One region of the Bartonella sp. B10834G3 genome, then DNA from elsewhere that is predicted to be linked to it. Evidence: predicted binding sites of a transcription regulator. Region 1 holds the regulator's gene; the other holds the start of a gene.
What was found. The regulator HrcA, encoded in region 1, represses chaperone genes, less so after heat shock. The targets are predictions, from matches to a motif close to GTTAGCACTCNCNNNNNGNGAGTGCTAAC.
Positions count from the first base shown of each region.

Region 2: the regulator HrcA is predicted to act here: its motif matches at 5,261-5,289, upstream of groES (co-chaperone GroES).

Region 1 is NZ_JACFOM010000001.1:881,319-888,190, forward strand. Features, by position in the region: gene H3S94_RS03790 (2-keto-3-deoxygluconate permease) at 1-218, opposite strand, end outside; gene hemW (radical SAM family heme chaperone HemW) at 784-1,944, opposite strand; gene rdgB (RdgB/HAM1 family non-canonical purine NTP pyrophosphatase) at 1,944-2,588, opposite strand; gene rph (ribonuclease PH) at 2,602-3,321, opposite strand; gene hrcA (heat-inducible transcriptional repressor HrcA) at 3,429-4,499, shown strand; gene H3S94_RS03815 (ABC transporter substrate-binding protein) at 4,670-5,740, shown strand; gene H3S94_RS03820 (ABC transporter ATP-binding protein) at 5,788-6,573, shown strand; gene H3S94_RS03825 (ABC transporter permease) at 6,639-6,872, shown strand, end outside.
Region 2 is NZ_JACFOM010000001.1:356,497-363,368, forward strand. Features, by position in the region: gene murJ (murein biosynthesis integral membrane protein MurJ) at 1-1,208, shown strand, start outside; gene trpS (tryptophan--tRNA ligase) at 1,280-2,347, shown strand; gene H3S94_RS01565 (HWE histidine kinase domain-containing protein) at 2,483-3,562, shown strand; gene H3S94_RS01570 (universal stress protein) at 3,566-4,057, shown strand; gene H3S94_RS01575 (NifU family protein) at 4,227-4,802, shown strand; gene groES (co-chaperone GroES) at 5,351-5,647, shown strand; gene groL (chaperonin GroEL) at 5,710-6,872, shown strand, end outside.

The DNA of each region.
Region 1 (6,872 bases):
ATAATGTAGGGAGCTGCTTTAAAATTGATGCTTGCCCCCATACAAACATAAAAAACTGCCAGTATCGGCAACGAACCTTTAAAAAGCGCTCCGGTGAATGAACCGAAAAACCCCGGCGCTTCAGGAAAAAAAGTAGCTATCACTGCACCAATCAGGAGGGGAACAACCATCATTCCTCCAGGTACTTTTTCAATCCCGCGTTTTATAGGTATTTGCATTTCGATTCACTCCCTGAAATTTGCCTCCACAAATCGAGACAATTCGTACTCTTCAAGGATATTAATTGCGTATTTTGCGCAGTTCGTCAATTGTAAATGCCAATATTAAGCTTAAAAATGCGTATTTTGCGCAATTAAAGCGCGGTTATTGTTCATTTTGTGCTTTTTATAGACATAATTGATATTGTTGATTTGAAAGAACTTTTTCTAACAGAGAGGATTTTTCACACTATCAATTGTGCAAGAGACAACTGCCACACCATTTCTATCAAACGAAGAAAAACATATAAAACAGTAATATCGGGCGGGAGTGGTATCACTCTGACAGAAGCCTGAAATGGCGAACATTTTATAATATGACAGGGGGTTATAATCGTCATTTCATAATAGTCACTTCATAATAAATGGGTTGATAACCATCACGTCACAGCTCGCTTGATCTTTATCGGGGATTTTTCATCACCTGTTAAAGCCAGTTAAACCCTATTCAATATTGAATTTTTCAAGCCGCTCCGGTCACGCCCCTCAAGCTATAAATAACGCGAATAAAAGCGAATAAAAAAGCTCAAGCCAGTTCGCTGATAATATAATTCAGCACCATGCGGCCTTTTCCGGTTGCACGGATGCGGCTATTGCCCACCATTTCTACAAGACCTTGTTGTTGAAGATCGGCAACTTTTTTCTGGTTCAATCCTTGAATCGCCAGTTTCTCGTAGCGGGCAAGATCAAGCCCTTCGGTGAGGCGCAGACCCATCAAGACCATTTCTTCCGCCTGCTCACTTTTTGTCAAATGTTCTTCTTCAACAATACCGTGACCTTGTTTTTCAACCAGTTCCAACCAGCGTTCGGGGATTTTTTCAGTGATCGTTACCAATCGCCGATCCGGAAAATCGCCATTTGAAATAGGAAGGAACCTGCCATGCGCCCCCGGACCAATACCGACATATTGCTGGTAGCGCCAATAAATGAGATTGTGTTGCGACTGCGCATTGGCGGCTGCATGATTGGATATTTCATAAGCAGGAAGCCCGCGACTTTCGGTTATTTCCTGTGTGAGATCATAAAGATCGGCACTCAAATCCGCCTCCGGCAATTTGAGCTTTCCGGCTTTATAGAGCCTGTCAAACCCCGTGCCCTCTTCAATGGTCAATTGATAAAGCGAAAGATGGTCGGCTGCGAGATCAATTGCTTCTTCCAGCTCATGTTTCCACGAATGCAATGTCTGGTTGGGGCGCGCATAAATAAGGTCAAAGGACAGTCTTGGGAAAATCTCGCGTGCAAGACCAATAGCAAAACGCGCCTGTTCGACATTATGAATGCGCCCCAAGCGCTTCAATTCGTCATCGTTTAACGATTGGACGCCCAAGGAAAGCCGGTTGACACCGGCTGAACGATAACCATGAAAACGCCCGGCCTCGACGCTTGAAGGATTGGCCTCCATTGTAATTTCGGCATTGTCCACAATCGGCCAATAGCGATCAATGCTTTTCAGCAGTGATTCGACTGTTTTTGGCGACATCAGCGATGGCGTACCACCGCCGATAAAAACAGTCGTTGCCTTATGGGCTCCTGTCCATTCACGCACTGTTGCCATCTCTCTTGCAAAAGCTTTGGCAAAACGGTCTTCATCCACGCCTTTCAACCGGACATAGGAATTGAAGTCGCAATAAGGACATTTGGCGGCACAAAACGGCCAATGGACGTAAATACCGAAAGGTTCGTCCATCAGTTTTCCAGTAACGCTTCGGCAAATTGTTTGAAAGCCCGTGCGCGGTGTGACAAAGCATGTTCGTCGCCCGGCTTCCAACCATGTTTTTCCTCTGCCGTCATTTCACCGAATGTTTTGTCATAGCCTTCCGGCTGGAAGATAGGATCAAAACCGAAACCCTTTTTGCCACGCGGCGGCCAGACCAAAGTACCTTCGATTTCACCACGAAAATATTCCGCATGTCCATCAGGCCAGGCAAGGCAAAGCACCGAGACAAAACGGCCATGCCGTTTATCAGGCGTTGTTGCACCTTTCTTTTCCAATGCATCTTCAACTTTTTTCATCGCTTTGTCGAAATCGCGGTGTCCGTCAGGTTCTATCGCCCAATCGGCAGTATAAACGCCGGGTGCCTTGTCAAGAGCGTCTGCCTCAAGTCCTGAATCGTCCGACAATGCCGGCAGCCCTGTCGATTTGGCAGCAAAAAAAGCCTTGATATAGGCGTTTTCTTCAAATTTCGTGCCGGTTTCTTCCGGTTCTTCCAGTCCCAATTCACCTGCCGATGTGGTTTCAAACCCGAACGGGCCAATAAGATCGGCTATTTCCCTGAGTTTGCCGGAATTATGCGTTGCAACAACCAGTTTTTTCCCTTCAAGCTTTCTCATCGATAATCACCTTTCAGGAAGCTATCACTTTCTTCTGCAATTCAATCAAATCATGAATGCCGCTTTTAGCCAGAGACATCAATGTTGAAAACTGCTCTTCACTGAACGGATCGCCTTCTGCAGTGCCCTGTATTTCAACAATTCCGCCTTTGCCGGTCATCACGAAATTGGCATCGGTTTCGGCATTGGAATCTTCTGCATAATCGAGATCGAGCACCGGTGTTCCCTGATAAATACCGCAGGAAATTGCTGCAACATGGTCTTTCAGTACCTTATTGCGCAAGACCATCTGGCGCGTTTCCATAAAGCCAAGACAATCATAAAGGGCAACCCATGCGCCGGTGATTGATGCTGTGCGGGTTCCGCCGTCAGCCTGAATAACATCACAATCAATCGTAATCTGCATTTCGCCCAAGGCTTTCAAATCAACGACCGAACGTAACGAGCGGCCGATGAGACGCTGGATCTCCATGGTGCGCCCACCCTGTTTGCCAGAAGCGGCCTCGCGGCGCATTCTTTCACCGGTCGAACGGGGCAACATACCATATTCGGCGGTAACCCATCCTTTGCCGGAATTGCGCATCCAGTTGGGGACACGTTCTTCAAGGCTTGCTGTACATAACACATGGGTATCACCGAACTTGACCAGACATGACCCTTCGGCATGTTTGTTCACATGACGTTCAAACGAAACGGCACGCATCTCGTTGCTGGCACGATTGGACGGGCGCATAAATATTCCTTTCCCTGAAGCGTTGTTTGAAGCATCTTTAGACCATTTGACCCGTGTTTGGCAAAACTTATATAGAAGGAAAGAAATTCTGTCATTGAAGGAATATGATGAAACACGCCACCATTCCGGATGAATTGAAAAGTCTCGACGAAAGATCCCGCGATATTTTCAGGCGAATTGTCGAAACCTATTTGAGCGAAGGAGACCCGGTCGGTTCGGCCAATCTGTCCCGACAATTGCCACAAAGCCTTTCTCCGGCGACCATTCGCACAATTATGAGCGATCTCGAACATCTCGGCCTTATCTATTCGCCCCATATTTCTGCCGGTCGTATGCCGACACAATCGGGCTTGAGGTTTTTTGTCGACGCTTTTATCGAAGTTGGCGACCTTCCGGAAGACGAACGCAAAGCCATAGAAACACAGGTGGAAGAAGCCGGTCATAGCCAATCGGTCGAACAATTCCTGACCGGTGCAAGCCAAATTCTATCCGGTTTATCACGTGGTGCCGGACTGGTTTTGTCGACGAAAAACGAAGGAACACTCAAACATATCGAATTTGTGCGCCTCGATTCGTCACGCGCCATGGCAGTTCTCGTAACCCAAAATGGTGATGTGGAAAATCGTATTGTCAATTTGCCCGAAGGGGTAACATTGTCGCAATTAAGCGAAGCCACCAATTTTCTGAACGCCCATATTCAGGGACGAACTTTAAGCGAAGCCAAGGCTGAAATTTCACGACAAAAGGATGAAACCAAGGCAGCTCTTGATGAATTGTCGCAACATCTCGTCGATCAGGGGCTTGCGGTTTGGGGGGGTGAAGATCAGGGGCGCAAAACCCAGCTTATTGTGCGTGGGCGCGGCAACCTTCTTGAAGATGTCAAAGCCGCAGAAGATATTGAACGTTTGCGCCATCTTTTTGATGATCTTGAAACACGTGAAAGCATGATGCAGCTTCTTGACCTTGCCGAGGAAGGTTCAGGCGTGCGTATTTTTATCGGTTCTGAAAACAAATTGTTTTCGTTATCCGGCTCCTCTCTTATCGTTGCGCCTTATTGCGATTCAAACCAGCATGTTCTTGGCGCTCTCGGCGTTATCGGGCCAACCCGTTTGAATTATGCGCGTATTGTTCCGATGGTCGATTATACTGCCCAACTTGTCTCGCGACTTCTCAAGTAGATGTAAATCAAACGCCGGTAAATATATTAAAACTTCCGCTTCTATTGCACTTATCGGCTAGAGATGGGATACTTTCCAGATAGGCCCTGTCATTGTCCGCCCCTTTCCGCAAGCCACATCTGTTTTATGGGCTGCATTTGTTTTACGGAAAGTACAAAGGAGAGCATCCCATGAAAGCCGTTTTCATCCATGCCGTTGTACTACTGAATGCGTTTTTATTTTTCACTCTATCCGGATTTGCCGAACCAGTGCATTTTGTTCTGGCACTCGCCCGCAGCACAACAACGCCGGCGGAAGAAACATTTACCTATGCCATTCCCAAACAACTCGGCTATTTTCAGGAAGAAAATATCAATCCGTCCTTGCTTTATACGGATGGCTCCACAGCAGCTCTTCAGGCAGTTGCATCCGGTTCTGCCGATATTGCCTATGCGTCATCTGCCAATATTGCCGCTGCCGTTGATAAAGGTGTGCCTTTAAAAGCATTTGCCGGAATAACGGTTAGATGGCCTTATTTTATCGGTGTCCCGAAAGGCTCCACTATAAAATCCATTGCTGATCTTAAAGGAAAACGGGTGGGCGTAATCAGTCTGGCTTCGGCTTCTTATGCCGATTTACGGGCGAATTTGAAAATTGCCGGCTTGAAAGAAAGTGACGTTACAATTGTCCCCGTTGGTGCAGGTGCACGTGCGGCAGCAGCGCTCAATGCGAAGGATATAGACGCGGTTGACAGTTATTCCGACAGTTTTACCGTTATGCGTCAGAACGGTGTCGAATTCGATCTCTTGCAACGCCCTGAAGAAATGAACCGCCTTTTCAGCGTTACTATGGTCACAAGCCAGAAGATATTCGATGACAAGCCACATGAACTTTCGGCTTTTGCACGCGCTGCCTATAAAGGCATGATCTACACCAAACTTTATCCCGATAGTGCCTTGAAACTTGCTTTCAAAGAATTTCCGGAACTGGGGGGTGCTGATAACCCGACAGGACAGGATGCCAAAAATACAGCCGAAGCAATGGCCATAGCACTTGCTGATTCGACACCGGCTGACAAACCGGATCCGGCAAGTTGGGGAAAATGGCTTGATATTCCTGATGAACGCTGGCAAGCAGTTTTGTCTTTTGCGCATCAAACAGGTTCAACCGAACGCCTGCTTCATGTAAAAGACGTTTGGAACAATTCCTTGATGCCGGAAATATACAATTTCGATATCAAGGCAATTGTTAAAAAGGATTAATCCGTCTAAACCCACGGTTATTTACCTGAAAGATCGAGAAAACGTCTATGCCGTCTGTCAAAAAACCCCTTATCTCCATCAAGGGATTGCACAAATGCTATGAAAGTAAAAAAGACGGCACGATCGATGCGTTGAAAGATGTCAATCTTGAAATAGCCGAAGGTGCTTTTGTTGCACTCGTTGGGCCATCCGGTTGTGGCAAAACGACTCTGCTTAAAATCCTTGCCGGTCTTGTTGACAATTTTTCCGGCGAAGTCATGCTTAATGACATCGCCGTTACCCGCCCTTCGCCGGAAGTAGGCTTTGTCTTTCAGGACCCTACGCTGCTTCCGTGGCGCACAATCCTGCAAAACATCCTCTTGCCGGTCGAATTGATGCATCTTGACAAAAACCAATATTATGACCGTGCTTTGATGTTGATGGAAACAGTGGGGCTTAAAGGGTTTGAAAACAAATTGCCGACCGAGCTTTCAGGCGGAATGCGACAGCGTGCCGGAATCTGCCGTGCCCTTATTCGTGACCCGAAAGTCCTGCTTATGGATGAGCCATTCGGGGCGCTTGATGCAATGACCCGCGAAGTTTTGAATGGCGAATTGCAAAATATCTGGCTTGAAAGCAAAAAAACCGTGCTTTTTGTTACCCATTCCATTCCCGAAGCGGTATTTCTTGCCGACAAAGTGGTGGTGATGAGCCCGCGTCCCGGTCATATCGAGGAAATTGTCGATGTCAAATTGCCCCGCCCGCGCGAACTTCAGGAATTGACAGATAAAAAAGTCGGAAAAATTTTAGGCCAAATAAGACAACATTTTGAAAATTTTAGTATGAATTGTTGAACTGCCGTTGCATATCCATCAAATCCTGTGATTGAGAAATCGGCAAAACCGCAGAAAGGCTGGCAATGTCTAAAAATGAAAAAACGCTTCAAGCATTGCTTGTTGTTGTTGTTTTTATTCTTGTTGTCGGCTTCTGGGAAACATCCGTGTGGCTGTGGCAGGTTCCGAACTATCTGTTGCCACCGCCCAGCCGCATTTTTTCCCAGCTTGTGCGGCTGCTGCAGTCAAGCCTTTTCTGGGATAATCTCGGTGTTACAATGGTCGAAGTTTTGCTCGGCTATATTTGCGGCTTGGTGCTT
Region 2 (6,872 bases), 520 kb from region 1:
CCGATGATGCAACAAAATTTTCCGCAACCGTTCGCTTTGCCGTGATTATGTTCCCCTATCTTGCCTGCATGTCACTGGCGGCAATGATGGGGGGGATGCTCAATTCGCTTCATCGTTATTTTGCTGCGGCAATCGCTCCGGTTTTTCTTAATATTATTCTTATCGGCGTTCTCTTCTATGCCTGGATTTATAAACTGGATCCCTGGCATGTCGGCATTGGTCTTTCATGGGGGGTTATGGCTTCCGGCGTTGTGCAACTTGTTATCGTTTGGATTGCTGTAGCCAATGCCGGTATGAGAATAGGTTTTCGCTTTCCCCGCTTTACCGATAATGTTCGCAGGCTTCTCTGGCTTGCACTACCTGCTGCTATAACCGGCGGCATTACACAGATAAACCTTCTCATCAATACCAATATTGCTTCCGCGCAATCAGGTGCTGTCTCGTCACTTGTTTATGCCGACCGGCTTTATCAACTGCCATTGGGTGTCGTCGGAATTGCTGTTGCCACAGTGCTTTTGCCCGAACTTTCGCGTGCACTCAGAAGCGGCAATCTGAAAGAAGCCGATAACTTGCAAAACCGGTCTGTCGAATTTACTCTGCTTTTGACTTTGCCGGCCGCTGCCGCGTTTCTGGTTATGTCGGAACCGATTGTGCGCCTGTTATTCGAGCGCGGGCATTTTTCTGCCCAGTCGACAACAATTGTCGCCGGAATTTTGGGAATTTACGGCTTGGGACTTCCTGCCTTTGTGTTGATAAAAGCATTCATACCCGGTTTTTTTGCCCGCGAAGACACCAAAACGCCCATGATTTTTGCCGGAATTTCCGTCGCCGTCAATATATCGCTTGCGCTCACACTTTTCCCGATTTTATCGGCACGCGGAATCGCAATTGCCGAAATCTCGGCGGGTTGGGTCAATGCAATTCTGTTGTTCATTACGCTTGTCAGAAGACGCCAATGGGGACGGGATCGAATTCTTTTGAAACGTATTCCGCGAATTTTACTCTCGACAATTATAATGGCTATCGCCCTCCATTATGCGATCGGCTATCTTTCTTACCCGCTTTCGGCAAACGCACCTCTATCTTATCGGGCTGTCGGCGTCCTTTCTCTGGTATTTGGAGCCATAATAGTCTATTTCGGTTCTGCGTTTCTTCTTGGCGCAACAAATATATCGTTGCTTAAAAGAGGATTGCTGCGTAAGCGATAAAGCGTTTGATTGCTTTCAAAAGAAAGCTTTGACACAAACAATTATATTTTTGAAAGATCGGATTATTGATTATGAGCACATTCAAACAACGTGTTTTTTCTGGAGTTCAAGCTACCGGAAATCTTCATCTGGGAAATTATCTCGGTGCGATCAAGCGTTGGGTTGAATTGCAAAAAGACTATGAGTGTATCTATTGCGTGGTTGATATGCATGCGCTCACTGTCAATCCCGATCCGCATGACCTGATGCGGTCGACACGTGAAGTAACCGCGGCATTTCTGGCAGCCGGAATAGACCCGAAACGCCACATTGTGTTCAACCAGTCACGGGTACACCAACATGCAGAGCTTGCATGGATCTTCAATTGTGTTGCCCGTATCGGCTGGATGAACAGAATGACACAGTTCAAAGATAAAGCCGGAAAAGATCGCGAAAATGCGTCTCTCGGCCTCTTTGCCTATCCAAGTTTGATGGCTGCCGATATTCTGGTTTACCGCGCCACAAAAGTACCCGTCGGCGAAGACCAGAAACAGCACATCGAGCTCACCCGCGACATTGCGCAGAAATTCAACAATGACTATTCGGCCCGCATCGCCGAACTCGGTGTCGGCGTGGAAATGCAGGTTGGCGATGAAACTGTTAACGGCTTTTTCCCGCTCACTGAAGGGTTGATCGGCGGCACGGCCACACGCGTTATGTCATTGCGTGACGGAACAAAAAAAATGTCGAAATCCGATCCTTCCGATTTGTCGCGTATCAATCTCATTGATACAGCCGATGACATTTCCAAAAAAATCAAAAAGGCAAAAACCGATTCAGAACCCTTGCCTGACACCGTTGACGGCCTGAGTGGCCGTCCGGAAGCCGATAATCTTGTAGGAATTTATGCTGCCCTTTCCGGCACAGATAAAAAAACTGTTATCGAAGAATTTGCGGGTAAGCAGTTTTCCGTATTCAAACCGGCACTTGCCGATTTGGCTGTCAGCAAATTATCGCCCGTCACAGAAGAATTGCGTCGCCTCAACAATGAACCTTCCTATATTGATGATGTTTTAAGAAACGGTGCCGAACGCGCAAGCGTTCTCGCTGAAGACACAATGAAACATGTGCGTGATATTGTGGGCTTTCTTCAGGGATGAAGTTCAAACAGACAATGATACAGGTGCTTTGAATAAAAGCACCTGTATATAAAATCAGTTTAACAAAAATAATTTGCACAATAGCTGAATTGCACTAATTTAAAAACCGGTTCAAATTTTGGATTGGAATATTGTGTGACGTTTTCTTTAAAGACGGAAATTGACAAAGCGGGCAAATCTGACGGAACGAAGTCACAATCAACGAAGAATGATGACGGCGAGCGTTCACGTTTCATTGCCGAGATTGATTTTTTACGTGACCTTGTGCAGCAGGCGCCGGGCTTTGTTATTGTATTGCTCAATCGCGATCACCGCTTTTATCTTGTCAATAATGCCTTTATGGAGCTTGTCGGCACGCGGGAATTGATCGGCCATACTGTGGCCGAAGCGATGCCCGAAATACCCAGACAGGGGTTTATTGCTCTTCTCGATCAGGTTTGGGAAACAAAAGAACCGTTTCGCGGGGCGAGCGTACCACTTCTGATCGAGCGACCGGGTGACGAAGAACCGGTATTGCACTATGTCGATTTTATCCATCAACCGATCAAAAATAGCGAGGGTGATGTTGTCGGGATTTATGTTCAGGGCATTGATATAACCGAACGTATCAATTTTGAAAACCAGTTACATATCCTTGCCGGAGAATCGGCCCACCGCGTGAAAAATATTCTGGCCATGGTCAACGCCGTGGTGGCTCAAACTTTGAATAGCAGCACAGATATAGAGAGTGCACGCGAAAAAGTCGGTGCACGCTTAAGGGCAATTGCGGAAGCGCAAAGTACTTTGAAAGAGGATAGCGGCAAGAAGAGCGACCTTAAGATACTTGTTGAAAATACCATGTCGGTTGCCATGGAAACCTACGGCAATATCAAAGTGAAGGGGCCGAAAGTCAGTGTTTCCGAAAAAGCGGCTTTGGCACTTGCGCTAACGCTCCACGAACTCATGACCAATGCCATCAAATATGGTGCTCTTTCTGTTTCATCCGGAAAGGTTTCGGTTACCTGGTCGCTTGCAAAAGACGGAATTATTCATCTCCAATGGGTTGAAAGTAACGGACCTGAAGTGGCCTCCCGTCATAAAAAGGGCTTCGGTTCAACATTAATTGAACGCAGTTTAAGCTACAATCCGCATAACAATGTAAAAATTGATTATGCTGCAAGCGGCCTCATATGCCACATTGAATTGGCTCCTGATGGCTCATCATCCGGTGAATGACAAATGTTATTGAAACGACTAAGCCGCCAATACGGTCATAAGCGAAAATTTCTGGCAATTATCGACGAAACACCTGAATGTCGACGCGCCGTTGCCTATGCATCAAGGCGGGCTAAAAATACAGGTGGCTCGCTCATCCTGCTTTATGTGATCGACAGTTCGGAGTTCCAGCACTTCCTTGGGGTTGGTGATATTATGCGTGCTGAATCCCATGAGCAGGCGCACCAGACCTTATCCGCAATTTCTGCAGAGGTAAGGGAAAATCTGGGAATAGAGACGGAAACAAAAATTTGCGAGGGGCAAAAGGCTGCTGAAATAGTCAAGCTTATCGAAAGCGATCAGGACATTGCGGTTCTTGTGCTTGCGGCCGGCTCCGGCGCCGAAGGCCCCGGCCCCCTCGTTCAATCAATTGCTGCAAAGGGAAGTGCTTTTCCCATTCCTGTTACAATTATTCCAGATGGTTTGACAGCAGAAGATATAGATTCGGTCGCCTGACCGGCTTTGTTCGGGCGGCAAGAATAAAAACAACGCTTGAAAAGCTAACAATCACTGCAACGTCATTTACGAGAATGACTTGCCTCTTGAATTTTTGTTCCCTAAAGCAGCATATAGAAGGTAATCGAATAATGCACCTTGCATGCCTTGACCATGAAAAGGAAATTAAATGTTCATTCAGACAGAAACGACACCCAATCCCGCAACACTGAAATTCCTGCCCGGTCGGGTTGTGCTGGAAGAAGGCGTGGCAGAGTTTCGTGACAAGGAAGATGCTGCCGAGCGTTCGCCGCTCGCTTCCAAGCTTTTCACAATTCCCGGTGTTACAGGCGTTTTCTTCGGCTATGATTTCATTACTGTTACAAAAGACAATAGCGAGTGGCAGCATCTGAAACCGGCTATATTAGGGACTATTATGGAACATTTCATGTCCAATAGCCCGATCATGGCAGCACATGTCAATGATGTGCCCGATGTGCCGGTTGGTGAAGAATTTTTCTCCGACGAAGATAAAGACCTTGTCGACACGATCAAGGAACTTATTGAAACACGGGTTCGCCCTGCTGTTGCCAATGATGGTGGTGATATTACGTTTCGCGGGTTTGAACGCGGTGTTGTTTATCTGAACATGAGGGGAGCCTGCTCCGGTTGCCCTGCATCGACTGCAACACTCAAGCACGGTATCGAAAATCTTCTACGCCACTTTGTTCCCGAAGTTCTGGGAGTTGAGGAATATCCTTCCTGACAAAGCTGACTTCCGCGAAATGAAATAAATTTTCGCAAAATAAAGTAAATTTCTTTGTAAAAAATTCTCTCTTGCACAGTTTATCAAAAAAATGTGCAAGACTGTTTTCGGCAGGCTTTATGTAAGCGTGTTCTTGAAACGGTCTTTATGTTAATTGCAAAACATCCGGTCGGGACTTTGGATAAAGATATTCAAAGACATTGGGTTCTTCTATCCGGAATACGATCTAACCTGTTGATGACCATGTATAAATTCTCATAGATCATGACCTCCTGCCGGAGTTCCGGCACTTTGCCCGAACAGGAAAGCAAAGCTGTGTTTCTACCATGATTTAACCGCCCTATCCGGTGGAAACAGTTCATATCTTCACCGAAATTCGGGAAGGCTCAAGCAATTCACTAAAAAAATGAAATCGCCTTCTTGACATTATAAAGGGCAATTTTTATCTGTTCTCATGAGTTAGCACTCTGACATCGAGAGTGCTAATCGAGGCAAGACCTCAAACAATTCGAGTTTAATTAAAGTTAAACAATTTAAGGGTTCAAGACATGGCAAAAACCAAATTCCGCCCATTACACGATCGCGTAGTCGTTCGTCGGGTTGAATCAGAAGAAAAAACCGCAGGTGGGATCATCATCCCTGATACAGCCAAAGAAAAGCCGCAGGAAGGCGAAGTTCTCGCTGTTGGTCCGGGTGCACGTGATGAAAGCGGCAAGCTCGTTGCTCTTGACGTTAAAGCAGGCGACCGCGTTCTCTTTGGCAAATGGTCAGGAACCGAAGTCAAGCTTGATGGCGAAGACGTTCTGATTATGAAAGAATCCGACATTATGGGTATTCTCGGCTGATAGCCATTTCCCCATAAATTTTAAAAAACAATTCCGGGATAATTCCCAAGGAGATATATTAAATGGCTGCAAAAGAAGTCAAATTTGGCCGCGATGCGCGCGAACGTATGTTGCGTGGCGTCGATATTCTCGCCAATGCCGTGAAGGTAACACTTGGTCCTAAAGGCCGTAATGTTGTGATCGACAAGTCTTTCGGTGCACCGCGAATTACCAAGGATGGTGTTTCGGTTGCGAAAGAAATCGAACTTGAAGACAAGTTTGAAAATATGGGCGCACAGATGTTGCGCGAAGTTGCTTCCAAGACCAACGATATTGCCGGTGACGGTACCACAACAGCAACTGTTCTGGGTCAGGCAATCGTTCAGGAAGGCGCAAAAGCTGTTGCTGCCGGCATGAACCCGATGGATTTGAAGCGCGGTATCGACGCTGCTGTTAATGAAGTTGTCGAAAATCTTCTGAAAAAAGCAAAGAAGATCAAAACTTCAGCCGAAGTTGCACAGGTTGGCACTATTTCTGCCAATGGCGAGACTGAAATCGGTAAAATGATTTCCGAAGCCATGCAGAAAGTCGGCAATGAAGGTGTTATCACCGTTGAAGAAGCAAAAACCGCTGACACCGAATTGGAAGTTGTTGAAGGTATGCAGTTCGACCGCGGTTACCTTTCACCTTACTTCGTAACCAATACAGAAAAGATGGTTGCCGATCTGGATGATCCTTACATCCTTATCCACGAAAAGAAACTTTCAAACTTGCAGGCACTGCTTCCCGTTCTTGAAGCTGTTGTCCAGTCAAGCAAGCCTTTGCTTATCATTGCCGAGGATGTTGAAGGTGAAGCTTTGGCAACTCTGGTTGTCAACAAATTGCGTGGCGGCTTGAAGATTGCTGCTGTCAAGGCTCCTGGCTTCGGTGACCGTCGTAAAGCAATGTTGGAAGATATTGCCATTCTGACATCCGGTCAGGTTATTTCCGATGACCTCGGCATCAAGCTTGAAAATGTCACACTCGACATGCTCGGCCGCGCCAAGAAAGTTACCGTTTCCAAAGAAAACACAACAATCGTCGACGGTGCTGGCAAGAAGCCTGAAATCAATGCACGTGTCAACCAGATCAAGGCCCAGATCGAAGAAACAACATCCGATTATGACCGTGAAAAACTTCAGGAACGTCTCGCAAAATTGGCAGGCGGTGTTGCTGTTATCCGCGTTGGCGGTGCAACAGAAGTTGA